Regions from separate parts of the Kribbella sp. NPDC049227 genome, predicted to be linked through region 2. Evidence: riboswitches for the same ligand, from Rfam matches in the RefSeq annotation. Region 2 holds a riboswitch; each other region holds the start of a gene.

Region 1 (7,296 bases), on a different contig from region 2:
TGGCGGAACCAGGAGGTTCCGGTGGTCTCGGTTTGCACTACGCCGCGGTCCTGGGCCTCGGCCAGGCAGGGGGTGATCGCGGTCGCGGACAGGCCGTGGCCGGCTGCGACCTGCGTCAGTACGGCGGCGGAGGTCGGGCGGCCGCCGACGGCGAGGATTCTGGTGAGCAGGCGGGTCTGGTCCGACAGGCCGTGCCAGGTCGCGAGTAACGCGTCGCGGAGTACGGCGGGAACCGTTGGGGGCAAGGTGCTCTCGGTGCCGGACAGGCCGGTGACCATCAGTTCGACGAGGTAGGGGTTGCCGTCCGACCGTGCCAGTACGCCGGACGCGAGTTCGACGTCGGGCGCCCGGCCGAGGAGACCTTCGATCTGGCTGCTGGTGGCGTCGAGGTCCAGCGGATCCAGCCGGATCTCGTCGAAGAACGGCATCCGCCGCATGTCGGCCAGCCAGGAGTGGAGGGGATGCCCCTCGCCGCGTTCCTCCGTCCTGCAGGTGGCCAGGAGTACGAGCGGCTGCGACCGGAACCCGGCGATCAGATAGGACAGCACGTCCAGCGATGCGACGTCGGCCCATTGCAGATCGTCCACGACCACCACCGTCGGACGCCGTACGGCGATCCGATTGAGCACGAGGTCGACGAGCATCGGCAGTCTGGTGGTGTCGACGCCCGCGCTGACTCCCAGCGAGGGCAGCAAGGCGTTCAGCCCGTCGGTGCCGGCGAGGGTCTCGGCCTTCTCGTCGTCATCCGCGCGGCCGAGCCAATCCCGTAAGGCGCCGGTGATCGGGGCGAACGGGACGGACGCACCACCGAAGTGCACACACGATCCCCACAGCACGTTCAGATGCGAGTCCCCGCAGACCTCATGAGCCAACCGGGTCTTGCCGATGCCGGCCTCGCCATGGATGACGATCGCGTGCGGTACGCCGGTGATGGCGCGCGACAGTGCATCGCCGAGGAACTCTTGTTCAGCAGCACGTCCGGCGAATCGACGATCGGGCCGCGGACCCCCCATGCGTACTCAGTGAACACCCTCGGGCGCGCTGACGGGAGACCTCGACGTACTGGTCGGGCGGGGGGTGATCAAGCGTTCGACCGCAACTTTCGCGGTGCCGGCGGCGCCTTCGGCTACGACACGTACCTGTGAAACGCTGCGCGCCAGGTGATTGTGAACCTCATCGCTGAGGACAGGGCGGGGTGTGTCATGATCGGGCGGACGGTTGTGGAGGAACACCGGTGACCGGCTTCGGCCGGGAGTCCGGGGCGGTCCCGCCACTGTGACCGGGATGAATCCCGGAAGCCAGGACATCCACCTCCGTCCGTCGGGCTGCGGTCTCCGTGGTGCGGCGTACCAGCCGTAGCGGGCGTGGACACCCGCTCGACGAAGGGACTCCCCGCCGTGCGGTCTGCGTCACCCTCCTCCGGTTTTCCGTTCACCGCCGTGGTCGGGATGGACGATCTTCAGCTCGCCCTGATCCTGGCCGCGATCTCGCCGGCGATCGGTGGGGTGCTGATCCGGGGCGAGAAGGGTACGGCGAAGTCGACCGCGGTCCGGGCGCTCACCGAGATCCTTCCGCCGGTGGACGTCGTACCCGGGTGCCGCTTCTCCTGCGATCCCGAGCATCCGGACTCGGCCTGTCCGGACGGTCCGCATGTGGCCGGTGCGCAGACTCGGCCGGCCCGGCTGGTCGAGCTTCCGGTGGGTGCGACCGAGGACCGGGTGCTTGGTTCGCTGCATCTGGAGAAGGCGTTGGCCGAGGGCGTCACGGCGTACGAGCCTGGGCTGCTCGCGGCGGCGCATCGCGGTCTGCTGTACGTCGACGAGGTCAATCTGCTGCACGACCATCTGGTCGACGTACTGCTCGATGCCGCGGCGATGGGACGCGCGACGGTCGAGCGGGACGGGGTGTCGGTGACGCACCCGGCGCGGTTCGTGCTGGTCGGGACGATGAACCCGGAAGAGGGTGAGCTGCGGCCGCAGCTGCTGGACCGGTTCGGGCTGACGGTGGACGTCGTTGCCAGCCGGGATCCTGCGGTTCGGGTCGAGGTGATGCGCGCGCGGCTCGCGTACGAGGCGGATCCGGATGCCTTCATTGCTCGGTACGACGGCCCGCAGCGCGAGCTCGCCGAGCGCATCGTCAAGGCCCGCGACCTGCTGACCGAGGTGATTCTCACCGACTCCGCCTTGCGTCAGATCGCGGAGATCTGCGCGTCGTTCGACGTCGACGGGATGCGGGCCGACCTGGTCACCGCGCGTACGGCGGTTGCCCACGCTGCCTGGTCCGGGCGCACTGTGGTCGAGGTGGACGATGTGCGCGCGGCCGCCAAGCTTGCGTTGCCGCACCGGCGTCGCCGCAATCCGTTCGACGCTCCAGGTCTTGACGAGGACCAGCTGGAAGAGGCGATCAACAACAGCACTCCGCCACCGGAGGACCCGGACGACGATCCGGACGGTCCAGGTGGTCCGGGCGGGGGAGCGGATCCCGCGGACGACGGCAGCCCGGGCGACGCGGACCCTGCCCACTCCACCCCAGACCTGGCCGGAGCCGACCCGGATGGGCCGGAAGACGGCGAGGCGAGTGGCCGGCCTGGGCCGGCGCCGGCTGGTGAGGTAGTCGGCAGCTCGGAGCCCTACAAGGCGCGGTTGCTCAGTGTGCAGGCCGCCGGGACGGGCGTCGCCGGTCGGCGGTCCCGGGCGATCACCGAGGTCGGGCGCGTCGTGGGTGACCGTTCACGCGCAGGACGTGAGGCAGGCCGCCCACATCTCCTGGCGACCATTCGATCCGCGGCTCCGCATCAGCATGCGCGCGGCCGTACCGGCCCGGGTCTCGCCGTACGGCCGTCCGATGTGCGGCTCGCCGTTCGAGAAGGGCGTGAGGGCAACCTCGTGCTGTTCTGCGTGGACGCGTCCGGCTCGATGGGGACGAAGAAGCGGATGGGTGAGGTGAAGACCGCGATCGTCTCGCTGCTGCTGGACGCGTACCAGCGCCGTGACACCGTCGGACTCGTCACGTTCGCCGGTGCCGCCGCGACGGTCGCCCTGCCGCCCACCGGCAGCGTCGAGACCGCCGTACGCCGGCTTGAATCGCTGCCGACGGGCGGACGTACGCCGCTCGCCGAGGGCCTGCTGCAAGCCGCCGAGGTACTCCGGATCGCCGCGATCCGCGACCCCCGTCGACGCCCACTGCTCGTGCTCGTCACCGACGGCCGAGCCACCCACGGAGACAACGCGTTCGCCCGCGCGCGTCAGGCGGCCGGCTGGCTCGCCCAGCACGGGATCGCCACGGTGGTCGTCGATTGCGAGCCGCGTCGCGGCGTCCGGCTCGGGCTGGCCGGGGAGCTCGCGGCCGACCTAGGCGCCGAGTACCTCGACCTCGGTGAAGTTGCCGCTGGCAACCTCATCCGCACGGTGACGGACCGGAGGGCGGCCTGATGCCGAAGGGGCAACCGGCCGTCGTTCCAGACGACGGACTGACCACCCGCCAGCGCCGGAACCGGCCGCTGCTGATGGTGCACACCGGTGAGATGAAGGGAAAGTCGACAGCCGCCTTCGGGATGGCTCTGCGCGGCTGGAACCAGGGCTGGAACATCGGCGTGTTCCAGTTCGTCAAGAGCGCGAAGTGGAAGGTCGGCGAGGAGAGCGCGTTCAAGGCGCTCGGTGAGTTGCACACGGCGACCGGTCAGGGCGGGCCGGTCGAGTGGCACAAGATGGGCGAGGGCTGGAGCTGGTCGCGGAAGGCCGGCACCGAGGAGGACCACGCCGCCGACGCGCTCGAGGGCTGGCGCGAGATCCAGCGCCGGATCGCCGCGCAGACACACGACCTGTACGTCCTGGACGAGTTCACGTACCCGATGAAGTGGGGCTGGGTCGACGTCGACGAGGTCGTGCAGACGCTGACGAACCGGCCCGGTCACCAGTACGTCGTGATCACCGGACGCAACGCGGACCAGCGCCTGCTGGACGCGGCCGACCTGGTCACCGAGATGACCAAGGTCAAGCACCCGATGGACACAGGCCAGAAGGGCCAGAAAGGCATCGAGTGGTAACGCCCGCCAGCGCAGCGAAACTGACTGCGCGCGCGGAGCGGCAGCCCTGTGTGGGAGTGGGGGTGACGCTGTGATTCCGCGGGTTGTGGTGGCGGCGCCGGCTTCGGGGGCCGGGAAGACCACGGTCGCAGTTGGGTTAATGGCAGCGCTGCGGCGGGCCGGGCATACGGTCGCCGGGTTCAAGGTGGGGCCGGACTACATCGATCCTGGGTTCCACGCGGTCGCCACTGGTCGTCCCGGGCGGAACCTCGATCCGATGCTGTCCGGCGAGGAGCGCGTCGGCCCGCTGTTCGCACACGGTGCTGCCGGCGCAGACCTCGCTGTTGTCGAAGGCGTGATGGGGCTGTACGACGGCGCCCTCGGGACCGACGGGTTCTCGTCCACCGCCCACGTCTCGAAGTTGCTCAAGGCACCTGTCGTGCTGGTCGTCGATGCGTCGGCGGCGGGCCGTAGCGTCGGTGCCGTCGTCCAGGGATTCGTTGCCTTCGACACCGAGATCCGGATCGTCGGCGTCATCCTGAACAAGGTCGGTTCGGACCGGCACGAGGCCGAGGTCCGAGCCGGAGTGGCGCCGACCGGCGTACCGGTGCTCGGTGTGCTTCGGCGCGACACCCGCCTCACCGTGCCCAGCCGTCACCTCGGTCTGGTCCCGGCCGACGAGCAGCGGGAGCAAGCCTCGGCGGCGGTTGAGGCTGCCGCCGAACTGGTCCGCCAGGGCGTCGACCTGGAGGCGTTCGTCGCCGCTGCCCAGGCCGCACCAGATCTCGACGTCGAGGCGTGGGACCCGACCGCGGAGGTGACTCAGGCGGGTGAAGGTCGGCCGGTGGTGGCGGTTGCCGGTGGCCCCGTGTTCTCGTTCCGCTACACCGAGACCGCTGAGCTGCTGGTTGCCGCAGGCGCCGATGTTGTTGCCTTCGACCCGCTGACGGATCCGTTGCCTGAAGCAACCTCGGCGCTGTACCTGGGTGGTGGCTTCCCGGAGTTGCACGCTGAAGCGCTGTCGGCCAACGACGTACTCCGTCGGCAGGTGGCGACCGAGATCGCGGCAGGGCTGCCGGTCATCGCCGAGTGCGCCGGGCTGCTCTATCTCTGTCGCGAGCTGGACGGCCATCCGATGACGGGTGTGCTACCTGCGACCGCTCGGATGACCGACCGCCTGACCCTCGGCTATCGGACCGCGATCGCTGCCACCACGAGTGCGTTCTTCGACGAGGGTCGCCGGGTCCGCGGTCACGAGTTCCACCGGACGGCGATCGAGTTGGACGCCCAGGTGGATCCCGCGTGGCACCTGCCCGCTGGCGTGGAGGGCATCGCCTTGCCGCGGGTGCACGCGTCGTACCTGCATCTGCACTGGACGGCGAGCCCGGACGTCCCGGCCCGCTTCGTCGCGGAAGCACGTGTGCATGCGGGGCTCGAGAAGTGAACCTCGTCGTCGGCATCGGCCTCCGCTCCGGTACGCCGTACCGCGAACTCCGCGACCTCGTGCACGACGCACTACAGGAGGCCGGCGGAGGCACGGTCCGGCTCGTCGTCACGGTCGCCGGCCGCGAAACCGAGCCAGGTGTACAACGCCTGGCCGCCTCCCTGAACGCCGAGCTGCAGACTGCGCCCGCCGAAGAGCTGGCCCGCCAGTCCGTCCCCACCCCAAGCGAGAAGGTCGGCCAACTAACCGGCACACCAGGCGTCGCAGAAGCCGCAGTCCTCCTCACCGGTGCCGAACTGCTCGTCACGAAGCGTCGTTCAGCTCGTGCGACGACAGCCATCGGCCGCTTGCCTGCTGCTCCTGGCTACGCATCTGCAGAACGGAACATCGTGCACCGCGTGATCGCCGAGCGGCGGGACGTGCGGAGGGGATTCCTGCAACTGCCGATCCCTGATGAGGTGTTGGGGCGGGTGTTGGAGGCTGCGCATCGGGCTCCGAGTGTGGGGTTGAGTCAGCCGTGGGACTTTCTGCTGATTCGGGACGTGGCCACGCGGCGCAAGGTGCACGACTTGGCGTCGGCTCAGCGGGACGCGTTCGCGGCGAGTCTGCCGTCCGACCGCCGGCAGTCGTTCGACGGCCTGAAGATCGAAGCCATCCTGGACACCCCGCTGAACATCGCGGTCACCTGCGACGCGGGCCGCGGCGGGCGGCATGTGCTCGGCCGGCACGCGGACCCACGGACCACCTGGTTCTCGGTGGCGATCGCGATCCAGAACCTCTGGCTCGCCGCGCGAGCCGAAGGACTGGGCGTCGGCTGGGTCTCCTTCTTCGAGCCCACCGAGGTCGCCGCGGTACTCGACCTCCCCGCCCACATCGAGCTCGTCGGCTACCTCTGCGTCGGGTACGTCGAGGAGTTCGCCACCGCACCCGAGTTGGTACGCACCGGCTGGGCCGCACGCCGCCCACTCGCCTGGGCAGTCCACCAAGAGGAATGGGGCCGCCGCGGCCTCCCCGGCGTCGCACCCACCTCGATCGTCGACGACGCGGTGCAGGCTCAGCAGAACGCCGTACAGACGAACGGCCGGCAGCTCGTCCGGCTCATCGTGGGCGGCGATCCGGCGCAGTACCTGGAGCAGCCCGAGGCGCTCGTCGTACAGCTGGATCCACAGAAGCCCGCAGCCGACTTCGGTGTGCTGTGGCGGCCTGCTCGTACGCCGGTCGAGGCGGTGGAGCTCGGTGTCGAGCTCGCCCGGGACCTGGCGTTGCAGGGCGTAGGCGAGTTCGGCATTCAGATCGTCGAGCAATCCGAACTGGCCGACGCGATGGCGCGGGGACTGCGAGTCGGTGCATCGGCCTGCGGGGTGAAGACGGTAGAGCCGGGGAGCTGTCACACTCCTCGGCATGACCGTTCCTCCTGAGGGCCCAGCCGCCATGTACGTGCCCGCGTTCTCGATGAAGCAGCGGGTCACGATGATGGCGAACAAGTACGAGCTGATCACGACCAACCCGGACGGCTCGGACGGGCCGCTGCTGGCGTTCGCTCAGCAGAAGCGGATGGCGTTCAAGGAGCAGGTCACGTTCTACACCGACGCCACCAAGACCCGGCCGGTGTTCTCGTTCAAGGCGCGCAAGGCGATCGACCTGGGGTCGGGGTACGACGTGATGGACGCCGACGGCCAGCCGATCGGCTGGTTCAAGAAGGAGTTCGGCAAGAGCCTGCTGCGGTCCAGCTGGCAGCTGAGTGCCGGCCATGTGCACTCGAGCGGGACGGAGCGTAACCCCACGATCGCGATCGTCCGCCGGATCTGGGAGTTCGTGCCGTTCGTCG
Region 2 (7,296 bases):
ACACCTCGCCGGTGGTCCCGTCGATGGAGATCGTCTCGCCGGCCTCGATCACCGTGCCGTTCACCTTGATGGTGCCCTGGGCAACGTTCACGTCGAGTTCCTCGGCGCCGCAGACACAGGTCTTGCCCATGCCGCGGGCGACCACGGCCGCGTGCGAGGTCTTGCCGCCGCGGCTGGTCAGGATGCCCTGCGCCGCGATCATCCCGTGCAGGTCGTCCGGGTTCGTCTCGCGCCGGACCAGGATCACCTTCTCGCCGCGGTCCGCGGCCTCGACCGCGGCGGCCGAGGTGAACACGATCGTGCCGGACGCCGCACCCGGCGACGCACCGATCGCCTTGGTGATGAGGTCGGTGTCCGCATCCGCGTCGAACCGCGGGAACATCAGTTGCGCGAGCTGCGCACCCTTCACGCGCTTCAGCGCCTCGTCGGTGTCGATCACGCCCTCGTCGATCAGGCTGGTCGCGATCCGGAACGCGGCCGCCGCGGTCCGCTTGCCGACCCGCGTCTGCAGCATCCACAACTTGCCGCGCTCGACGGTGAACTCGATGTCGCACAGGTCGCGGTAGTGCCCCTCGAGCTTGGCCATGATCGCCATCAGATCGTCGTACGACGTCTTGTCGATCTGCTCCAGGTCCGCCAGCGGGACGGTGTTGCGGATGCCGGCCACCACGTCCTCGCCCTGCGCGTTCTGCAGGTAGTCGCCGTACACACCGGGCTGACCGCTCGACGGGTCGCGGGTGAACGCAACGCCGGTGCCGGAGTCCATGCCGAGGTTGCCGAACACCATCGAACAGATGTTGACCGCCGTACCGAGATCGGTCGGGATCCGCTCCTGCCGGCGGTAGAGGATCGCGCGCTCGGAGTTCCACGAGCCGAAGACGGCCTCGATCGCCAGGTCCATCTGGGTCCGCGGATCCTGCGGGAACTCGCGGCCGGTGTGCTCGTGGACGGCCTGCTTGAACGTCTCGACCAGGCGCTTCAGGTCGTCCGCGTCCAGGTCGAGGTCGTTGCGGGTGCCCTTGGCTTGTTTGGCCGCCTCGATCGCGTCCTCGAACACGTCGCCGTCCATGCCGAGCACGGTCTTGCCGAACATCTGGATCAGCCGGCGGTACGCGTCCCAGGCGAACCGCGGGTTGCCGGAGTGATGCGCGAGCCCGTTCACCGAGTCGTCGTTCAGGCCGACGTTCAGAACGGTCTCCATCATCCCGGGCATCGACACGGCGGCGCCGGACCGGACCGAGACGAGCAGCGGATCGTCGGCCTGGCCGAGCTTCTTGCCCATCTTCTGCTGCAGTACGTCGACGTGGTGGTCGATCTCGTCGGCCAACTCCGGTGGCACCGAGCCGGTGGCCAGGTACGCCCGGCAGGCCTCGGCGCTGATGGTGAATCCGGGTGGCACCGGCAGGCCGAGGTTGGTCATCTCGGCCAGGTTCGCCCCCTTCCCGCCGAGCAGCTCCTTCATGTCCTTGTTGCCTTCGGCGAAGTCGTAGACGAGTTTCGGCACGATCACTCCCTGAGGTTCGGGCGGTGCTTCTGAGCGCGGTGAGGTGGCCCGCTGGCCCATCGACTCCAGTGGCGGGGGCGTTGCTCTCAGAGTAAGCCCAAAAACCAGTCCAGTTGAACACTGGTCTCACGATGCCGACGTGACTCTGCCCACAGGTCGAAGGCCGGAAAACCCTTCCCCCGTTGACAACGCAAGACAATCGGCACGTCCACCAACGAAACCTTCCGGCGAATCGCTCCCGGGGTTTCGTCGCGTCGACGGCGGGCATCGCGCGAGTGGTGTTCGTCTCGCCGTCCGGCGCGTCGCGGTGCCCGCGGGGTACGCTCGGCACTGCCGACGGTTCGCCTGGTCGGGTGGTCGACGACGAGGCGAGGCAAGAGGGAACCCGGTGTGAATCCGGGACTGCCCCGCAGCGGTGAACGGGAACGACAGCCGTCAGACAGCACTGGACGCCCGCGTCCGGGAAGCGACGGCCAGTAGGCCGACCGGTCGGACCGACCGGACTGCCCGTGAGTCCGAAGACCTGCCGCCGGTCCGCGCACCACCCGGTGCGCGGTGGATCGGTGGTCTCGTGGGAGGACCCGTCCGGCGTCTCCGCGACCCCGCCGATCCCTGGCACGCTCGCGAGGAGAGAGACGTGAACACCATCAAGACAGTGCTGGGCTATCCGCGCATCGGCCCGGACCGCGAACTCAAGAAGGCCGTCGAGAAGTACTGGTCCGGCGACAGCGACGCGGCCGAACTCGAGGCGACCGCCCACCAACTGCGCGCCGCCACCTGGCGCGACCTGGCCGGCCGCGGACTCGACGTTCTCCCCGGCAACACCTTCTCGTACTACGACCAGATGCTCGACCATGTGCAGCTGTTCGGGATCATTCCCGAGCGCTTCCGCGCCCTCGATCGCTCCGGACTCGACACGTACTTCGCGATGGCGCGTGGCCACGCCGAGGTCGCGCCGCTGGAGCTGACCAAATGGTTCGACACCAACTACCACTATTTGGTCCCCGAGCTCACCGACGACACGGTGTTCCGGCTCGACCCGGCCAAGCCACTGGAGGACCTGGCGGCCGCGCGAGAAGCCGGCGTGGAAACCCGCCCGGTCCTGATCGGACCACTGACCTTCCTGCTGCTCTCGAAATCCACAACTCCGGGCTTCGAACCACTCAGCCTGCTCGACCGTCTTCTGGAGGCGTACGCCGAACTGCTCGGCAGGCTCGATGCCGCGGGAGCTGACTGGGTGCAGCTGGACGAGCCGGCCTTGGTCCAGGACCGCACACCGGCTGAGCTCGACGCTCTTCGTCGCGCGTACGACCGGTTGGCGAAGCTCACCGAACGCCCGCGTCTCCTGGTCGCGACGTACTTCGGAGATCCCGGTGCTGCCCTGCCGGTGCTCGCGTCCACCGCGGTCGAAGGGCTGGCGGTCGACCTCGTGTCCACTCCTGGACTGGTCGACCGACTGGCCGTCCTGCCTGCCCTCCAACGGAAGACCGTTTTCGCCGGGGTGGTCGACGGCCGGAACGTCTGGCGCACTCCCCTGGGTGAAGCGTTGTCGACCTGCGTGCAGCTGCTCGGCTCCGTCGGCCGGCTCGCGGTTTCCACCTCGTGCTCGCTGCTCCACCTGCCGTACGACGTGGATGCGGAGGACGAGCTTGATCCGCAGGTGCGGGCGCGACTCGCGTTCGCGCGGCAGAAAGTCGACGAGGTAGTCCGGCTCGGCCGTGCGCTCAGCGAGGACGAGCCCGGCGTACTGGTGAACCTCGACAGTCCGTCCCGCGGCCCGCTGAAGGAATCCGGCCTCGCTCGTGAGCAGGCGGTCCGCGACCGGGTCGCCGCGATCCGGCCCGAGGATCGGCAGCGAGCGCCGTACGACGAACGCCGGACCGCGCAGGAGTCGATCGGGTTGCCGGATCTCGCGACCACCACGATCGGCTCGTTCCCGCAGACCGCGGACCTCCGGCGAACCCGCACCGAGCTGCGGTCCGGCCGGATCGACCAGGCGACGTACGACGAGCGGATGCGGGCCGAGATCGCGCGGGTGATCAGCCTGCAGGAAGAACTCGGACTGGACGTGCTCGTGCACGGCGAGCCCGAGCGCAACGACATGGTGCAGTACTTCGCCGAACAGCTGGACGGCTTCGCTTCCACCAAGCACGGCTGGGTGCAGTCGTACGGCAGCCGGTGCGTCCGGCCGCCGATCCTGTACGGCGACGTGTCACGACCCGAGCCGATGACCGTGCGCTGGGCGTCGTACGCGCAGTCGCTGACCGAGCGGCCGGTGAAGGGGATGCTGACTGGGCCGGTGACGATCCTGGCCTGGTCCTTCGTCCGCGACGACCAGCCCGCCGCCATCACTGCCGATCAGGTCGCGCTGGCCCTGCGGGACGAGGTGGCCGACCTGGCGTCGGCCGGGATCAGGATCGTGCAGGTGGACGAACCCGCGCTGCGCGAGTTGCTGCCATTGCGATCGGCGGAGCAGAAGGCGTACCTGGACTGGTCGGTCGGTGCGTTCCGGCTGGCCACCGGCGGCGCGTCCGCCGAGATCCAGATCCACACGCATCTGTGCTACTCGGAGTTCGGTGCGGTGATCGCCGGGATCGACGGACTGGACGCCGACGTGACCACGATCGAGGCCGCGCGGTCACGCATGGAGATCCTCGGCGACCTGGCCGCCTCCGGGTTCCGCCGCGGCGTCGGGCCAGGCGTGTACGACATCCATTCGCCCCGCGTACCCACCCGCGACGAACTCTCGGACCTGATCGCCCACGCCCTCACCACAGTCCCCGCCGCCCGCCTCTGGATCAACCCCGACTGCGGCCTGAAAACCCGCACCTACGACGAGGTCGCGCCCGCCCTGCGACACCTCGTCGAGGCCGCCCGGACAGCCCGAAGCTGAAACCTGCCGTGGGCACCTGATAGGTGCCCACGGCAACCGGTTCAGAGTTTGCGGCGGGTTCGGAGGTAGTCGCCTACCACGGCGGCGCCTAGGCCGTCGGGGTCGGGGGCGAGGACTCGGCCGCCGCTGCGGCGGGCGAGGAGGTCGACGAAGGCGTTGAGGCGGGGGTCGTCGCCCAGGCGGAAGACCGTGAGCGACGCGCCGAGTTTGGCCAGGCGGTCCACCTCGAAGATCGTCTTGCGGAGCGTGGCCGGCTCGGGCGGGTAGGAGAACTCCGCCGTACCGTCCGGCTCGAGGTGCGCGGTCGGCTCGCCGTCGGTCACCATCAGGACCACCGGCTGCGCGTCCGGATGACGACGCAGATGACGGCCGGCCAGCAGCAGGGCGTGATGCGCATTCGTCCCCTGCTCCCAGGCGCCCTCCATCCCGATCAGCTGCGGCAGCTCGACGACTCCGGCGTACCTCCCGAACGTGATCAGCTGGAGCGCGTCGTTGCGGTAGCGGGTCGAGATGAGCTGGTGCAGCGCGAGGGCCGTCCGCTTCATCGGCAGCCAACGGCCCTCCTGGACCATCGACCACGACGTGTCGACCAGCAACGCGACCGCGGCCCGGGCCCGGTGCTCGGTTTCCGCGATCTCCACATCGGCCACATCCAGCTTGACCGACCCGCTGCGGGTAGCACTCCGCAGTACGGCGTTCCGCACGGTCCGAGGCACATCCCACGGCTGGGTGTCGCCGAACTGCCATTGCCGGCTGGAGCCACTCAGCTCCCCAGCCGCCCCGGCATTCGCAGCGTCGCGTTCACCCGATCCCCGAGCAGCCCGCAGTACGTCGGCCAGCGCGGTCTGCCCGAGCTGCCGCAGCGCCTTCGGCGACAACCGCAACGAACCATCGGGCGCTCGCTCGAGCAAACCCTGGTCGCGCAGCTGCCTCTCCAGCTCGGACAACCGGCGAGCATCCACTGTTGCCTCGTCGCCGAGCTGCCGGGTGAGCGCATCGAGGTCGATGTCCTCGAGCCGCGCGCCCGGATACGACTGCGCCAACTGCTCGGCCAGCGCATCCAGCTCGGCGAGGTCGGACATCGCCCGCGCACCGTCGGCGAGACCGAGCGGGTCGTCACCACTCATCCGCTCCGACCCGGTCCAGTCCTCCCCCGGCCGCAACGACTGCAGCTGGGCGTCCAGCTGCGCCAACTGCTGGGCGAGTTGCGGACTGCCGAACGCCTGCTGCGACAACTCCATCAGCTCGGCCCGCTGCTCGGCGGTCATCGAGTTCATCATCCGCTGCGCCGCGGCCGCCCGCTGCGCCAGTACGTCGATCAGTTCGTCGACGTTCTGCGGATTCTCCGGGAAGAACTCGCCATGCTTGGCCATGAACTCGTCGAACAACTCCGGCACCTCGGGCCGGTCCTGCGCATGCGCGGCGAGCAACGCGTTGAGGTCGGTGAGCATCTCGTTGATCCGCTCGACGTCCTCAGGCGTGGTCTGCTGCAGCGCCTCCTTCATGCCCTCGAACCGCGACCCGAGCAGCTCGCGCCCGAGCAACTCCCGGATCTCCTCGTACTTCTGCCGCGCCTCCGACGACTCCCACTGGTAGTTGGCCAGCTCCCGTACGGCGGCCGCCGTACCCGACGGAAGCGCGTCGAGCTCGGCCTCCTTGAACCGGGCGTCGTCGGACGGGTTCGGGAACAGCTCGCGCCGCTCGGCCGCCAGCGCCTCGTCCAGCAACCGCTGGACGTCCCGCAGGGTGCCGTCGAGGTTGTGCCGCCGCTGGATCTCGCGGCGGCGCTCCCACATCCTGCGGGTGAGGTCGTCCAGGCCCTGGGTGTTCCGGGTGCCGCGCCGGAGCAGTTCCTCCAGCGCGGACCGCGGCGACGAGCCATTCATCACGTCGCGGCCGATCTCGTCCAGCGCGTCCCGCAGGTCGGCCGGCGCGGCGAGCGGATCCGGCCCGTCGTGCCACGGACCGTACGACCAGCCTTCCGGTATCGACGCGGACATGTCAGATCCCGTAGATCGTCGTGTCGTTGTCGGCGTCCTTGGCCAGTCGTTTCGACAGGTACAACGCCTCCAGGGCGAGCTCGACCGCGGCGGCGATGCGGCCGGGCGACTCGTCCGGCTCGACGCCGGCGCGCGCCGCGACGTCGTGCAGAACCGGCAGCTCCGGCAGCGCGGCCAGCACGTCGCGGCCGGGCACCCGCTCACCCGTGGTCACAAGGTTGCCATCGGCAACAGCGTGGGCCAGCGGGCTGAGGTCGAGACCGGCGAAGCGCTCCCGTGCGGTGTCGGCGACCGAGCGACGCAGCAGGTACTCGAGCAGCTCGATCTCGCGCCCTTCCTCGCCGGGTTCGAACTCGAGCTTGCCGCGCAGTACGGCGGGCACGGCCTCCAGGTCGACCGGCCGCGCGACGGCCGGCTCCTCGCCGGTGATCGCGCTGCGCCGGAGCGCGGCGGCGGCGATCGTCTCGGCCGCGGCGACCGCGAACCGGGCCGACACACCCGACCGCTGGTCGATCGACGTCGACTCGCGCAGGTGCCGGACGAACCGGGCCAGCACCTCGAGCAGCGGCTCGCCGACCTCGGCGGTGAACTCGGCCTCCTGCCGGATCACGTCCACCTCGGCGTCGATGTCGAGCGGGTAGTGGGTCCGGACCTCGGCGCCGAACCGGTCCTTCAGCGGCGTGATGATGCGGCCGCGGTTGGTGTAGTCCTCCGGGTTGGCCGTTGCCACCAGCAACACGTCGAGCGGCAGCCGCAGCGTGTACCCGCGGACCTGGATGTCGCGCTCCTCCATCACGTTGAGCAGCGCGACCTGGATCCGCTCGGCCAGGTCCGGTAGCTCGTTGATCGCCACGATGCCGCGGTGCGCCCGGGGCACCAGACCGAAGTGGATGGTTTCC
Region 3 (7,296 bases), on a different contig from region 2:
ACGCCCCGGCCCACACCCGATCTCGAGCACGGACCGCCGCCTCTCACTCTCCAGCCGCGCGAGGTACGCCGTACGCCGAGCGACCCTGGCATCAGGCAGCTCACGCCCGACCCGCGCCCCGACCTCGTTGGTGTAGTAGGCAATCAGGTCACTCTCGCGCTGCGCGCGTCCGTCGTTCGTCATCTTCCGATCCTAGAGATGAGCGACTGGCCCACGGTCTCCACCGCTGATTGGCCCAATCCACTGGGCATTTCAGGCCCTACCGTGACAGTCGTGAAGGTAATGATTGCCGGCGCGACCGGAGTGATCGGACGACAGTTGGTCCCGCGCCTGATCGAGGGTGGGCATCAGGTGATCGGGACGACCCGCTCCGATGCGGGGCTCGAACAACTGCGGGCGGCCGGGGCTCACGGCGTACAACTCGATGTGTACGACGCGGATGCGGTGAAGGCTGCGGTCGCGGCTGCTGCGCCCGACGTGATCATGCATCAACTGACCGACCTCAGCAGCGGCGCCCCGGGTGGCAACGGCCGGATCCGGCGCATCGGCACCCGCAACCTCGTCGACGCGGCCCGCCAGGCCGCCGTACCCAAGATGGTCGCGCAATCGATCGCCTGGGCCTACGAAGCCGGTGCTGGACCGGCCGTGGAGACCACCCCGCTGGACGAGTCGGCACCGGACCCGCGCGGTACGACGGTGTCCGCGATCCGCGCGCTGGAGGACGGGGCGGCCGAACTCCCGGAGTACGTCGTCCTGCGGTACGGACTGCTCTATGGCCCGGGCACGTGGCTGCGCCGCGGCGGGTTGGCGGACGACGTACTACGGAGCGAACGGCCGGCCGATCACCCCGGTGCCGCGTTCTTCGGCGGCCTCATCGAGGGCGATGGTGTCTTCTCGTTCCTCCATGTCGAGGACGCGGCACGGGCTGCCGTCGACGCCCTGAACTGGCCGAGCGGCGCCGTCAACGTGGTCGACGACGAACCGGCACCGACGCGCGAATGGCTCCCCGTCTTCGCAGCGTCCGTGGGAGCCCCGGCTCCGGCCCTGGCGTCGGGTCGCAGACCGTGGGAGCGCGGCGCCGACAACGCCCTGGCCCGCTCGCGCGGTTGGACGCCGCTTCACCCCAGTTGGCGCACCGGCTTCAGCGCGGAGTGACCGCCTTCAGGGCGAAGAGGAGGGGGATGCGTGGGGCGTCGTCGGGGAGGCGCCACCAGCCCTCGGCGGTCTGTTTCATCCTGGGCCAGCGGGGCCACTGCAGGACCTCTGATTCACGCAGGGTCGTGACGTGGAAGCCGGTGGACGCGAGGGTGGTGACCACCTCACCCAGGCCGTGCATCCATTCGTAGCTGGTCTGACGGCCGGGCACCGCGTCGCCGGTGTAGGTCACGGTCGAGTCGTGGGCGATCGGTCCGCGGCCTTCGAGGTAGTCGGCGCGGATGATCAGGTCGTCGGACTCGCCCGGCAGCGACACCGGCCGCATCGCGTTCAGCAGTGGGTGGAACTCCACGACGTACAAGGCGCCGCCGGGCTTGAGGAGGTCATGGACCACGCGCGCCCAGTGCTCGAGATCGGGCAGGTAGCACAGCGCACCCTTGCCCGTGTAGACGACGTCGAACGTGCGGCCTTGCACCGCCTCCACAGCGTCGTACACATTCGCGTGGACGTAGTCGACCTCGACCCCGGCGTCGGCAGCGATCTGCCGCGCCTCCTCGAGCGACTTGGCCGACAGGTCCAACCCGGTCGTCCGCGCCCCGCGCCGAGCGAAAGCGATGGTCTCCGTCCCCAGATGACACTGCAGATGCAGTACGTCGCGACCCTCGAGCGGACCGAGGTCCTCCCACTCGTAGTCGGCGAACCAGAACTCCGCCGGCTGACTGTAGAAACGGCTTGCCGCGTGCAGCGGCGCCCGCGCATCCCAGTCCGCCTCGTTGGCGGCCACCATCCGCAGTGTCTGCTCGTCCAGTTGCATAAGCGTCCTCAGGCGTCGGGGTCGTCTGGCAGTCGACCGTAGGACAGATCCTTGGCGCGGTCGAACGTATTGCCGGCCGGGTGATGCGGGTGCGGCAGCGCCGAGTCGGTGTCAAGGTCGAAGCCGACCGCCTCCTCCGACTCGATCACGTCGTCGGTCTTCGGATGGTGCTGGTGGTGCGGCAGGTGTTTGCCGAGAGAGTGCAGCAGACCGGAATGCTCGTCCTGCGGCTCGGTCTCCGTCATCGCCGGGGCCCCTTCGGTAGTCGCCCTGCGACGCCGGGCGGAGGACTGATTGTGACGCGTTCTGGTGGCGAGCGGGTGAACGGCGCCTGCTTGATCGCAGCATCCCCTTGTTCAAGGTTGTGAAATAAGCTTGAATAAGAGGTATGGCACGGGTGGAGTTGCATCGGTGGCCTGGGCATCCGGACGGGTTCACCCGGGCCGAGCGGTTGGGCGGGTCGTACGAGCTGTACTTCCCGGACCCGTTGGTCGGGCGCGAGTTCGACCTGAGCGACGACGTCCTCGCGGCCTTGGAGGACGCCGCCGGCGATCTGGCCCGCCTGGACGCGACGGCCGCCGTCCTGACCAACAGCGAAGCCCTGGCCCGCCTGCTGCTGAGGGCAGAGGCTGTCGGGTCGTCGCAGATCGAAGGGCTGGTGGTCGGCGCGCGCCGCCTGCTCAAGGCCGACGTACTGCGGGACCGGCAGCGCGACGTCACCGCCGAGGAGGTGCTCGGCGCGGTCGACGCGATGACCTGGGCGACCGAGTCCGTCCAGGCCGGCGACAAACTCGAGGTCGACCACCTGCTCGAGGCGCACCGGCGCTTGATGGCCCAGTCCCCCACACCCGAGTTCGGCGGCGAGGTCCGCTTCCTGCAGAACTGGATCGGCGGCCGCTCCCCCGCCGAGGCGTACTACGTCCCGCCGCCGGCGCACCTGGTGCCCGACCTGCTGGCGGATCTGATGACCTTCGTCCGGGAGTCCCGGCTGCCGGTGCTGGCGAAGACCGCGATCGCGCACGCGCAGTTCGAGACCATCCATCCATTTGCCGATGGCAACGGCCGGACCGGGCGGGCGCTGATTCACCTGATCCTGCGGGCCGATGGACTCATCACGCGAACCGTGCCGCCGGTGTCGCTGTCGCTCGCCACCCACGCGATGCAGTACGTCGAAACACTGACGGCGTTCCGGCATGTCGGTCGCTCGACCACTGCGAAGGCTCGGTCGGCGGCGAATCCGTGGCTGCGGATGTTCGCGATGGCCTGCAGCCACGCGACGGCGGAGGCCGCTCGCTTCGAGCAGACGGCGGCCGAACTGAAGTCCGCATGGCGCGAGCGAGCCGCGCCCGTCCGCGGCGGCTCGGCAGCCGACCTGCTCATCGAGGCACTGCCCGCCGCGCCGGTGCTCACGCTCGCGGCGGCGGCGCAGCTTGTCGACCGCTCCCAGCAGGCGACCAACCAGGGTCTGGCGAGGCTCGTCGAGGCCGGCATCCTGCGTGAGATCACCGACGGCCGACGCAACCGCGTCTACGAGGCGCCCGAACTGATCGACGCGTTCACCCTGCTCGAACGCCGCTTCGCCAGCCCGGCCGCGGACACCCGGATCGAGCCACCTAGCAGACCGGTCCCATCGAGGCCAGCACCAACACGCCACGCACATTGACTTTCGTCTCCCGAGCGAGCAAGAATTCGAACATATGTTCGATCGTACAGGGAGAGATGATGCCAGAGCCGTTCGACTGGGACATCCTGCACCGGCCATCGGCGATGGCCATGGTCCGGGGCCAGCTCGGCTTCAGCTGGATGGTGCTGTCCGGCCGGCTCGCGCAGTTGACCGACGACCAGTACTTCTGGCGACCTAGCAGCGAGGCGCTGACCGTCGTGCGCCGGCACTACACCGGACGGTTCCGATCACTCGGGTCCGGCGAGTGGGTCGCGCAGTGGCCCGACGAGCCGGACCATCGCGGGCCACGCACGATCGCCTGGCTGATCGCCCATCTCACCGAGACATTCTTCGAGCGCTGGGAGTGGACGTTCGGCACGAGCCAGCAGGGACGTGCGGACATCACCCTGCACGGGAACGCGCGGGATGCGGTGGCGTGGCTGACACATTGGGTCGAGGCCTGGCAGGACGCGATCGCCGCTCTCGACGAGGAGCAGGTGATGACGATCGGCCTGAGCCAGGCGACCGAACTGGACGCGGGCGAGCCGTTCGGTCACGTCGTACTGCGGCTGAATCGGGAGTTGATCCACCATGGCTCGGAGATCATGACGCTCCAGGATCTCTACGCGGTCGCTGCGTGAGTTGCGGGCGAGGACCACAAGATGTGCGACACGCGGCGTGGCGCTACCACAAGATCTAGGGGTCGCCACTTAGCATCACTACTGCTGGTGGTTCGGAGTGGCCGGTACTGCGAGATGTGGGCCACGCCGAGGCAACAGGGGAATCCGGTGCGAGTCCGGAGCTGCCCCGCAACGGTGAGCGGAAGCCTTCCGCGAGTCCTGATACCTGCCACCGGCGCGTGCACCGCCGGTGCACGCGGTCCGAGACCTCGCGGGTGGGTCGCAGGGCGTGGCGGCAGTGTTCCCGGCCGGTGCTGCCGGCCCCGTCGTGCGCCCCTCCGCGTGGCTCCGGTCCTCCGAACTCGTTTGGAGACAACACCTGTGACGATTGCTTCCTCATCCCGGGCGGCGACAGCCGACCAGTCGATCCAGCTGACCGTCGTACGCCGCGACGGCGGCCACACCGGTTTCGACCAGACCAAGATCTCGGTCGCCATGACCAAGGCGTTCCTCGCCGTCGAGGGCGCCGAGGCGGGCACCACCCACCGGGTCCGTGACCTGGTGACCGACCTGACCGGCCGGGTCGTCGAGGCCCTGACGAGCCGCGGTGACGCCCGCCGCAGCGTGCAGGTCGAGGACATCCAGGACCAGGTCGAGCTGGCGCTGATGCGCGCCGGCGAGCACCAGGTCGCCCGTGCGTACGTCCTCTACCGCGAGGAGCGCACCAAGGCCCGCACCCCGGCCGACCCGTCCGGCATCACCGACAAGCCCGCGCTCACCGTCCGCGCGGCCGACGGCAGCGCGGCGCCGCTCGACGTCGACCGCCTGCGCGTGATCGTCGCGGAGGCGGCCACGGGTCTCGACGCGGTCGACCCCGAGCTGATCCTCGACGAGACCCTCGGCTCCTGCTACGACGGCATCGCGCAGCACGAGGTCGAGCTCGCGCTGGTGATGGCCGCCAGGTCGTATGTCGAGACCGAGCCGCAGTACAGCTTCGCCGCATCCCGGCTGCTGCTCGACCAGATCCGTCGCGAGGCGCTCGGACGCGTCCACGGCGAGCCGCGGCAGGCCAGCCAGGCCGACATGACCGACGCGTACGCCCACTACTTCCCTCGCTACATCCAGCTCGGCATCGAAGCCGGGCAGCTCGACCCGGAGCTGGCGAGCTTCGACCTGGACCGGCTCGCCGCTGCGATCCGTCCCGAGCGCGACCTGGACTTCACCTTCCTCGCCCTGCAGACCCTCTACGACCGCTACCTGCTGCACATCGACAAGGTCCGGTTCGAGTTGCCGCAGGCATTCTTCCTGCGGGTCGCGATGGGGATGGCGCTGCGCGAGGACGACCGCGAGGCACGGGCGCTGCAGTTCTACGAGTTGCTCAGCTCGTTCCGGTTCATGTCGTCCACACCGACACTGTTCAACTCCGGCACCACCCGGCCGCAGCTGTCGTCCTGCTTCCTGACCACGGTCGAGGACGACCTGGCCGGCATCTTCCACGGCATCCGCAACAACGCGATGCTGGCCAAGTACTCCGGTGGCCTCGGCAACGACTGGACCCCGGTGCGCGGGATCGGCGCCAGGATCCGCGGGACCAACGGCGAATCGCAGGGCGTCGTACCGTTCCTGAAGATCGCCAACGACACCGCGGTAGCTGTGAATCAGGGTGGAAAGAGAAAGGGCGCGGTGTGTGCGTATCTCGAGACCTGGCACGTCGACATCGAGGAGTTCCTCGACCTGCGGAAGAACACCGGCGACGAGCGCCGGCGTACGCACGACATGAACACGGCGAACTGGGTGCCGGACCTGTTCCTGCAACGGGTCGAGGCCGGCGGCGACTGGACGCTGTTCTCTCCCAACGAGGTGCCCGACCTGCACGATCTGTACGGGCCTGAGTTCGCCGCGGCGTACGCGCAGTACGAGGCGGCGGCCGACCGGGGCGAGATCAAGGTCTTCAAGCGGGTCAAGGCGGTCGACCTGTGGCGGCGCATGCTGACCGTGCTGTTCGAGACCGGGCATCCGTGGATCACCTTCAAGGACGCCTGCAACCTCCGCTCGCCGCAGCAGCACGACGGCGTCGTCCACTCGTCGAACCTGTGCACCGAGATCACCCTGAACACGACCGTCGACGAGACCGCGGTCTGCAACCTCGGTTCGGTCAACCTGGTCGCGCACCTGACCGAGGACGGGCTGGACGCCGACCTGCTCCGCGAGACGGTGAAGACCGCGGTCCGGATGCTCGACAACGTCATCGACGTGAACTTCTACACCACCGCGGAGTCGGAGCGGGCCAACCAGCGGCATCGCCCGGTCGGCCTCGGTCTGATGGGCTTCGCCGACGCACTGTTCGCGCTGCGGATCCCCTACTCCTCCGACGCCGCCGTGGCCTTCGCCGACAGCTCGATGGAGCAGATCAGCTACCACGCGATCGAGGCGTCCAGTGATCTCGCCGCCGAGCGCGGCCGCTACTCGTCGTACGACGGATCGCTGTGGAGCCAGGGCATCCTGCCGATCGACTCGCTCGAGCTGCTCAGGACGGCGCGGGACGGCGACCTGATCGTTGACCAGAGCAAGCAACTCGACTGGGACGCGCTCCGGCAGAAGGTGCTGCGCGACGGCATGCGCAACTCGAACGTGATGGCGATCGCGCCGACCGCGACGATCTCCAACATCTGCGGGGTGAGCCAGTCGATCGAGCCGACGTACAGCAACCTGTTCGTGAAGTCGAACATGTCGGGTGAGTTCACCGTGGCGAACCCGTTCCTCGTGGCCGACCTGAAGGCGCGCGGGCTGTGGGATCAGGTGATGGTGTCCGACCTCAAGTACCACGACGGCATCCTGGCGGGGATCGAGCGGATCCCGGCCGACCTGCGCGAGCTGTATGCGACGGCCTTCGAGATCGACCCGATGTGGCTGGTCAAGGCGGCGTCGCGGCGGCAGAAGTGGATCGACCAGTCGCAGTCACTGAATCTCTACATGGCCGCGCCGTCGGGCCGGGCGCTGGACGAGCTCTACAGGTCGACTTGGCGGTATGGACTCAAGACGAC
Region 4 (7,296 bases), on a different contig from region 2:
CGAACTCGCCCGCGCGACCGTGGAGTCGATCGCCGAGAACACCTCCGACGCGTGCGTCGCTCCGCTGCTCTGGGGCGGGGTGCTCGGCGTACCGGGGCTGCTCGGCTACCGCGCCGCCAACACTCTGGACGCGATGGTGGGCTACAAGTCCGCGAAGTACCTCAACTTCGGCTGGGCGTCGGCGCGGCTGGACGACGTACTCAACCTGCTGCCTGCTCGCGTGTGCGCCGTGCTCACCGGACTCGCCGCCGGCCGGCCCGGGCAGACCATCCAGGTCTGGCAGCGGGATGCGCGGAAGCACCCGAGCCCGAACGCCGGGCCGGTCGAGGCCGCGTTCGCCGGTGCGCTGGATCTGACCCTGGGCGGCACGAACAGTTACGGGTCGTACCAGGAGGACCGAGGCACACTGGGCGACGGGCCTACACCGGCGGTTGCGGACGTACGCCGTACCGCGGCGCTGGCCAGGCGCGTCGGTGTGGTTGCGGCTGGGGTCGCCGCTGGGGTCGCCGCGATCCTGGCCGTCGCCGGCCGGAAGGGAACACGATGGGGTTGAGTCACCGCCCGCTGCGGATCGCACTGATCCGGCACGGTGAGTCCGAGGCGAACCTGGACAAGTCGATCTTCGAGCGAGTACCCGACCACGCGATCCCGCTCACGCCGCACGGGCACGAGCAGTCGGCCAAGGCGGGCAAGTACCTGCGGGAGCTGTTCGAGAACGAGCCGGCCCGCGTGTACGTCTCGCCGTACGTGCGGGCCTTGCAGACGCTGGATTCACTCGGGCTGGACGACCTGATCGGTGAGCCCCGGGAGGAGCCACGGCTGCGGGAGCAGGACTGGGCCAACTACCAGGACACCGCGGACATCGAGCGGCAGGAGGTGCTCCGGGACCGGTTCGGGCACTTCTTCTACCGGTTCACCCACGGTGAGTCGGGGTCCGACGTGTACGACCGGGTGTCGACGTTCCTGGAGACGATGCACCGCGACTTCGAGTCCCCGGACGCGCCGCGGAACGTGTTGCTGGTGTCGCACGGGCTGACCATGCGGCTGTTCTGCATGCGCTGGTTCCACTGGTCGGTCAAGTTCTTCGAGACGCTGCGGAACCCGGACAACGCCGAAACGCGCGTCCTGCTGCGGCAGCCGGATTTCCGGTACAAGCTGGACCGGCCGTTCGAACAGTGGACGACGTACGAGCCGTCCGAGCGAGAGCGATCGGCCTGGCTGTAAGGCGGCAGCCGACAGGTTCACCCGCGCACGGCGGCGAGGATGAACAACGCCGCGAGCAGCATCGCCGCCACCCCGGCCACCATCAGCAGGAGTGCGAAACCGAGGGCGAACGCCCGACTCGCCGGCCCGGGGTGCTCCGGACTCTCACCGCGCCGACGAAGGATCCACCAGGGGCGGATGCGCTTGGTCCACGCCCACCGCACAACTGCGAAGCCCGGCGGGCCGATGACGGCTGCGAACGGAAGGGTGATCGCCTTGTAAGGGTCCGCAGTGACGAGGTACAGAACGAACAGGAAGACCAGGTAGACGGCCAGCATCACGCCAGGCCTGCTCAGGGAGCCCACCACGACAGAGACCACGCCGCGAGCCCCTGACGGTCCAGACACCAGCGCAGCGTACGACGGCGTCGGGTCCGCACGTGTCGCGACCGGGGCGAGGTGGTCGTCGTAGGCTGGGCGAGGCATTCTGGTCGACGGAACGGGAGCATCGGCATGGTTGTGGAGCAGACCCGGGAAGCGGTTCTCGAACTGTTGGCGAGCCTGTCGCCGGCGCAGCTGGACAAGATCAAGGCGGCGTTCGACACCCCGGACCACAAGCAGTGGACCTACCTGCCGGGTGCGGTACCGGGGCTTCCGCTGACGGAGCTGACTCCGGCCCAGCAGCAGTTGGTGGAGCGGCTCGTCGCGATCGGGTGCAGCGAGCGCGGTGTGGCCGACGTCTGGGCGGTGTGGGACGCGGAGATCATCGTGCGCGGGATCCCGGAGCTCCCGCCGTCGCGGGAGTGGGAGGGATCCGTCGTCGCCGACCGGTACTACCTCCGCGTCCTGGGTGATCCCGCCGGGACGGAGCCGTGGGCCTGGCGGCTGAACGGTCACCACCTGGCCTTGCACGTCACGCTCGTGGACGGGGCGATCTCGTTCACCCCGCAGTTCCTCGGGTCGAACCCGGCCGAGGTCCGGTCCGGGCCGCAGGCCGGCCGGCGTTTCCTCGCCGCCGAGCAGGACCTCGGCTTCCAGCTCCTGCACGCGCTCGAGCCGGCCCAGCGTGAGGTCGCCGTCGTCTCACCGGAGGCACCCGACGACATCCTGACCCGGCACGACCCGGTCGCCGACGCCAAGCTTCTCCACCAGGGCCTCGCGTACGGCGACATGACCGCGGAACAACGGCAGTTGTTCAGCCTCCTCATCGGCCAGTACGTCGGAAGGGCCGCCGGACCGATCGGGTTGCAGACCTGGCAGGACATCACCGACCAGGGCATCGAGCGCCTCAGCTTCGCCTGGGCCGGCGCGACCGAACCAGGCATCGGCCACCGCCACTACTACTCGATCGCCGGCCCGACGTTCCTGGCCGAGTACGACAACACCCAGGACGACGCCAACCACATCCACTCCGTCTGGCGAGACCTCCGCAACGACTGGGGCACCGACCTCCTCGCCGCCCACTACGCCCTGCACCGCTGAGGACCGCCAGGCCATCACAACCGCCGCCGTCCCGGTGCCGCCTCCCTCACGCAGGCACCGTCGGGGCGATTGTGATGGTGTGGCGGTTCGGGTCGTCGGATAGAGTCGCGCCCGTCAAGCGATGGCATGGGTAGGAACCCGGTGTGAGTCCGGGACGGTCCCGCCACTGTGACCCGGCGCCGTAGTCAGGCGTAGGGGAGTCAGGAACTGCCGCTGTCGCACCTCCGGACGGGGCGTGGACACCCCGAGGAAGGACCGGTCGCGCATGCCCGCGAACCTCCTGCTGCTCTCCACCGCCGACACCGATCTGCTCGCCGCCGCCGAGGCGGACGCCGGGTGGAAGGTCGCGAACCCCGCCCGGCTCGACCTCGCCGACCTGACCCCGTTGCTGGACGCGGCCGAGATCGTCGTGGTCCGGTTGCTCGGCGGTCGCCGGGCCTGGGAGGACGGCCTCGACGCGGTGCTCGCCTCCGGCAGGCCGGCGGTCGTGATCAGTGGCGAGGCCGCGCCAGACGCCGAGCTGATGTCGTTGTCGACCGTACCTGCGGGCGCGGTGACAGAGGCGCTGGCCTACCTGCGCGAAGGCGGCTCCGAGAATCTGCGCAACCTGGCCGGCTTCCTGAGCGACACGCTCCTGCTGACGGGCGACGCGTTCGACCCGCCCCGCACACTCCCGGCGTACGGCGTCCGCGGGACGTTCGTCGAGGATGAGCGGCCGGTGGTCGGGATCGTCTACTACCGAGCACACGAGATCTCCGGGAACACGGCCTTCGTCGATGCGCTGGCAAGTGCGGTCGAGGCCGCCGGCGCGCAGCCGCTGCCCGTGTACTGCGGGTCGCTCCGCGGACTCGACCCGACCAGCGATGAGAACGCCGGACTGTTCGACCTGCTGCGGAAGTGCGACGTCCTCGTCACGACTCTCCTCGCTGCCGGCGGGTCCGTCGCGGCCAACGCGAGCGCGGGCGGCTCGGACGATGCCTGGGACGCCGGAGCGCTCGCGTCCCTCGACATCCCGCTGATCCAAGGCCTCGCGCTGACCTCGACCCGCGAGCAGTGGCTGGCCAGCGACGCCGCGATCAGTCCGATGGACGCCGCGACCCAGGTGGCGATCCCCGAGTTCGACGGGCGACTGATCACGATCCCGTTCTCCTTCAAGGCGTACGACTCCGACGGTCTGGCCCGCTACGCGCCGGACCCGGAGCGGTGTACCCGGGTGGCCGGGATCGCGGTCGCGCATGCACGGCTCCGCCACGTGCCGAACCGCGACAAGCGACTCGCGCTGGTGCTGTCGTCGTACCCGACCAAGCACGCCCGGATCGGGAACGCGGTCGGCCTGGACACTCCGGCCTCGGCGGTCGTCCTGCTCGGTCAGCTCCAGGCGGCCGGGTACGACCTGGGCGATCTCGACGTGAACGAGTTGGAAGGCGACGGGCTGATTCACCGGCTGATCGCGGCGGGCGGTCACGACGTCGACTGGCTCACCGACGAGCAGTTGGCCAACGCCGTCGCGAAGATCCCGCGGTCGGTCTACCAGCAGTGGTTCGGTCGCGTCCCGGAGTCGTTGCGCGAGGCAATGACCGGGGCGTGGGGTGAGGCGCCCGGTGAGCTGTACGTCGACACGTCCGGAGACGAGCCCGCGATCGCCTTGGCGGCGCTGCGCTTCGGGAACGTCGTACTGATGATCCAGCCGCCGCGCGGCTTCGGGGAGAACCCTGTCGCGATCTACCACGACCCGGACATGGCGCCGTCGCATCACTACCTGGCGGCGTACCGCTGGCTGGAGGCCGCGCCGTCGGACGGCGGCTTCGGTGCGCACGCGGTCGTCCACCTGGGCAAGCACGGCACGCTCGAATGGCTGCCGGGCAAGGGGATCGGGATGGCGGCCGGCTGCGCGCCGGACGCCGTCCTCGGGAATCTGCCGATGGTCTACCCGTTCATCGTCAACGACCCCGGTGAGGGGACGCAGGCGAAGCGGCGCGCGCACGCGACCGTCGTCGACCACCTGGTCCCGCCGATGGCGCGGGCCGAGACGTACGGCGACATGGCGAAGCTGGAGTATCTGCTCGACGAGTATGCGACCGTTTCGGCTCTGGACCCGGACAAGGTGCCGACGCTGCGTGCGCAGATCTGGACCCTGATCCAGGCCGCGCAACTGCATCACGACCTGCATACGTCCGAGCGGCCCGAGGACGACGACTTCGACGAGTTCGTCCTGCACCTCGACGGCTACCTGTGCGAGATCAAGGACGTCCAGATCCGCGACGGTTTGCACATCCTCGGTGGTGCACCGGCCGGCGAGGCACGGGTCAACCTGGTGCTCGCCGTACTGCGTGCGCGGCAGCTCTGGGGCGGGTCGTACTCGATTCCCGGTCTGCGCACCGCGCTGGGGGAGACGTTCGGAGTCGACGAGGCGGCCATGCTCGCCGATCCCGGCCGGGCCGTGCCGGAGCTTGCCGAGCTGGCGACGCTCGCGGATCTGCCGGCGGTGAGTGGCGCCGACGGTGTCGACCTGCTGGAAGCCGTCGCGCGCAAGCTCGTCGTCGGGATGGAGACGCTGAGCTGGGAGGCCGCGAAGGTCCCGGTCGTCGTGATCGAGGTGCTCGGGCGGTCGTCGGAACAGGTCGAGGCGTCGCTCACCTTTGCCGCCGAGGAGGTCGTGCCGCGGCTCGCACGCACCGGTGACGAACTGACGAACGTACTGCGCGCCCTGGACGGCCGCTTCGTCGAGGCAGGTCCGTCCGGCTCGCCGACCCGCGGTCTGGTCAACGTGTTGCCGACCGGCCGCAATTTCTACGCTGTCGACCCGAAGGCGATCCCGAGCCGCAACGCCTGGGACGTCGGGGTCGCGCTGGCCGACTCGCTGCTGGCCCGGCACAAGGCCGAGACGGGGGAGTGGCCGCGGTCGGTCGGCCTGACGGTCTGGGGTACGTCGGCCATGCGGACCCAGGGCGACGATCTCGCCGAGGTGTTGTGGCTGCTCGGCTGCCGCCCGGTCTGGGACGACGCGTCACGGCGGGTCACCGGCTTCGAGGTGGTCAGCCTGGAGGAGCTCGGCCGGCCGCGGGTCGACGTGACGATCCGGATCTCCGGGTTCTTCCGGGACGCGTTCCCGCACGTGGTCACGCTCCTGGACGAGGCGGTGCGCACAGTCGCCGCTCTGGAGGAAGGGGCTTCGGACAACTACCTCCGCGCACACGTGGACGCCGACGTTGCGGCCGGCAACGACGTACGGTCGTCGACCGCCCGGGTGTTCGGCTCCAAGCCGGGCTCGTACGGCGCCGGCCTGCTGCCGCTCGTGGACGCGCGGAACTGGCGGACCGACGCCGAGCTTGCCGAGGTGTACGCGGTCTGGGGCGGGTACGCGTACGGCAAGGGCCTCGACGGCGCCGAGGCCCGCGGTTCGATGGAACGCGCCTACGCCCGAATCCAGGTGGCGGCGAAGAACGCGGACACTCGCGAGCACGACATCATGGACTCCGACGACTACTTCCAGTACCACGGCGGCATGATCGCCATGGTCCGTCACCTCACCGGGGCCAACCCCAAGGCGTACGTCGGAGACTCCGCCGTACCGGCGCAGGTGAAGACGCGGACCCTGGAGGAGGAGACCAAGCGCGTCTTCCGGGCCCGGGTGGTGAACCCGCGGTGGATGACGGCGATGCGGCGGCACGGGTACAAGGGCGCCTTCGAGATGGCCGCGACCGTGGACTACCTCTTCGGGTACGACGCGACCGCCGGCGTGGTCGACGACTGGATGTACGAGACGCTGACAACGGAGTACGTCGCCGACCCCGAGATAGCGGAGTTCTTCCGCAAGTCCAACCCGTGGGCGCGGCACGGCATCGCCGAACGCCTACTCGAGGCAGCCCAGCGAGGGCTGTGGGCGGAACCGTCACCGGAGGCGCTGGAGACGCTCCGCAGCGCAGTACTTGAGACGGAAGGCGATATCGAGGACCGCGGCTGACGTCCTGTGATTGGGTGGGGGTATGGCGCCTCCACAGTTGAGAGTCCTGATCACCAACGACGACGGTTACCAGGCTCCGGGGATCCGGGCGCTCGCACCCGCGATCGCCGCGCTCGGACATGAGGTGCTCGTGCTGGCACCGCTGTACGACGAGAGCGGCGTCGGCTCGGCGCGTGCCGGGATGGTCGGGCGGCCGATCCGGACGGCGACGTTGGAGGAGAACGGCGTCACCTACATCGGCGTCGACGGTACGCCGGCTCTCGCGGTGACGCTGGCGTCCGTCGGGGCGTTCGGGCGGGCTCCGGATGTGGTGTTGTCGGGGATCAACCGCGGCCACAACATCGGCGTACCGATCTTCCACTCCGGCACGGTCGCGGCGGCGCTGACCGCGGCGGGGCAGGGGTTGTCGGCGGTGGCGATCAGCATCGACTCCGAGGACCCGGACCACTGGCCGACAGCGGCCGCGGTGGCGGCCGAGGCGCTCACCTGGATCGTGCCGGAGCCGGCCGGGACGGTTGTGACCATCAATGTCCCGGATCGCCCGCTCGACCAGCTCAGCGGTGTCCGGCACGCCTCGCTGGCACCGATCAAGCGTTCGCGCGTCGCCGGAACCACCGCTCCGACTGGCGAGCCGATGATCGAGCTCGA

What was found. A riboswitch is a leader RNA that binds a small molecule or an ion and turns the genes downstream of it on or off. The one in region 2 is predicted to bind cobalamin.
Region 1: another riboswitch for cobalamin. It lies ahead of ACGFH6_RS16145 (putative cobaltochelatase); the one in region 2 lies ahead of metE (5-methyltetrahydropteroyltriglutamate--homocysteine S-methyltransferase).
Region 3: another riboswitch for cobalamin. It lies ahead of ACGFH6_RS43040 (ribonucleoside-diphosphate reductase subunit alpha); the one in region 2 lies ahead of metE (5-methyltetrahydropteroyltriglutamate--homocysteine S-methyltransferase).
Region 4: another riboswitch for cobalamin. It lies ahead of cobN (cobaltochelatase subunit CobN); the one in region 2 lies ahead of metE (5-methyltetrahydropteroyltriglutamate--homocysteine S-methyltransferase).

The regions. Positions count from the first base shown of each region.
Region 1 covers NZ_JBICST010000003.1:830,388-837,683, forward strand. The annotation lists gene ACGFH6_RS16140 (AAA family ATPase) at 1-1,013, opposite strand, end outside; cobalamin riboswitch at 1,177-1,330, shown strand; gene ACGFH6_RS16145 (putative cobaltochelatase) at 1,398-3,431, shown strand; gene cobO (cob(I)yrinic acid a,c-diamide adenosyltransferase) at 3,431-4,045, shown strand; gene ACGFH6_RS16155 (cobyrinate a,c-diamide synthase) at 4,134-5,468, shown strand; gene bluB (5,6-dimethylbenzimidazole synthase) at 5,465-6,886, shown strand; gene ACGFH6_RS16165 (hypothetical protein) at 6,870-7,296, shown strand, end outside.
Region 2 covers NZ_JBICST010000007.1:623,279-630,574, reverse strand. The annotation lists gene ppdK (pyruvate, phosphate dikinase) at 1-1,504, opposite strand, end outside; cobalamin riboswitch at 1,825-2,050, shown strand; gene metE (5-methyltetrahydropteroyltriglutamate--homocysteine S-methyltransferase) at 2,142-4,397, shown strand; gene ACGFH6_RS32540 (VWA domain-containing protein) at 4,439-6,397, opposite strand; gene ACGFH6_RS32535 (ATP-binding protein) at 6,399-7,296, opposite strand, start outside.
Region 3 covers NZ_JBICST010000012.1:121,321-128,616, reverse strand. The annotation lists gene ACGFH6_RS43070 (class I SAM-dependent methyltransferase) at 1-183, opposite strand, end outside; gene ACGFH6_RS43065 (NAD-dependent epimerase/dehydratase family protein) at 283-1,155, shown strand; gene ACGFH6_RS43060 (class I SAM-dependent methyltransferase) at 1,142-1,969, opposite strand; gene ACGFH6_RS43055 (hypothetical protein) at 1,978-2,214, opposite strand; gene ACGFH6_RS43050 (Fic family protein) at 2,358-3,632, shown strand; gene ACGFH6_RS43045 (DinB family protein) at 3,692-4,273, shown strand; cobalamin riboswitch at 4,345-4,501, shown strand; gene ACGFH6_RS43040 (ribonucleoside-diphosphate reductase subunit alpha) at 4,634-7,296, shown strand, end outside.
Region 4 covers NZ_JBICST010000003.1:819,953-827,248, forward strand. The annotation lists gene ACGFH6_RS16100 (cobalamin biosynthesis protein) at 1-553, shown strand, start outside; gene ACGFH6_RS16105 (histidine phosphatase family protein) at 544-1,224, shown strand; gene ACGFH6_RS16110 (hypothetical protein) at 1,242-1,688, opposite strand; gene ACGFH6_RS16115 (DUF3500 domain-containing protein) at 1,716-2,684, shown strand; cobalamin riboswitch at 2,751-2,914, shown strand; gene cobN (cobaltochelatase subunit CobN) at 2,950-6,648, shown strand; gene surE (5'/3'-nucleotidase SurE) at 6,671-7,296, shown strand, end outside.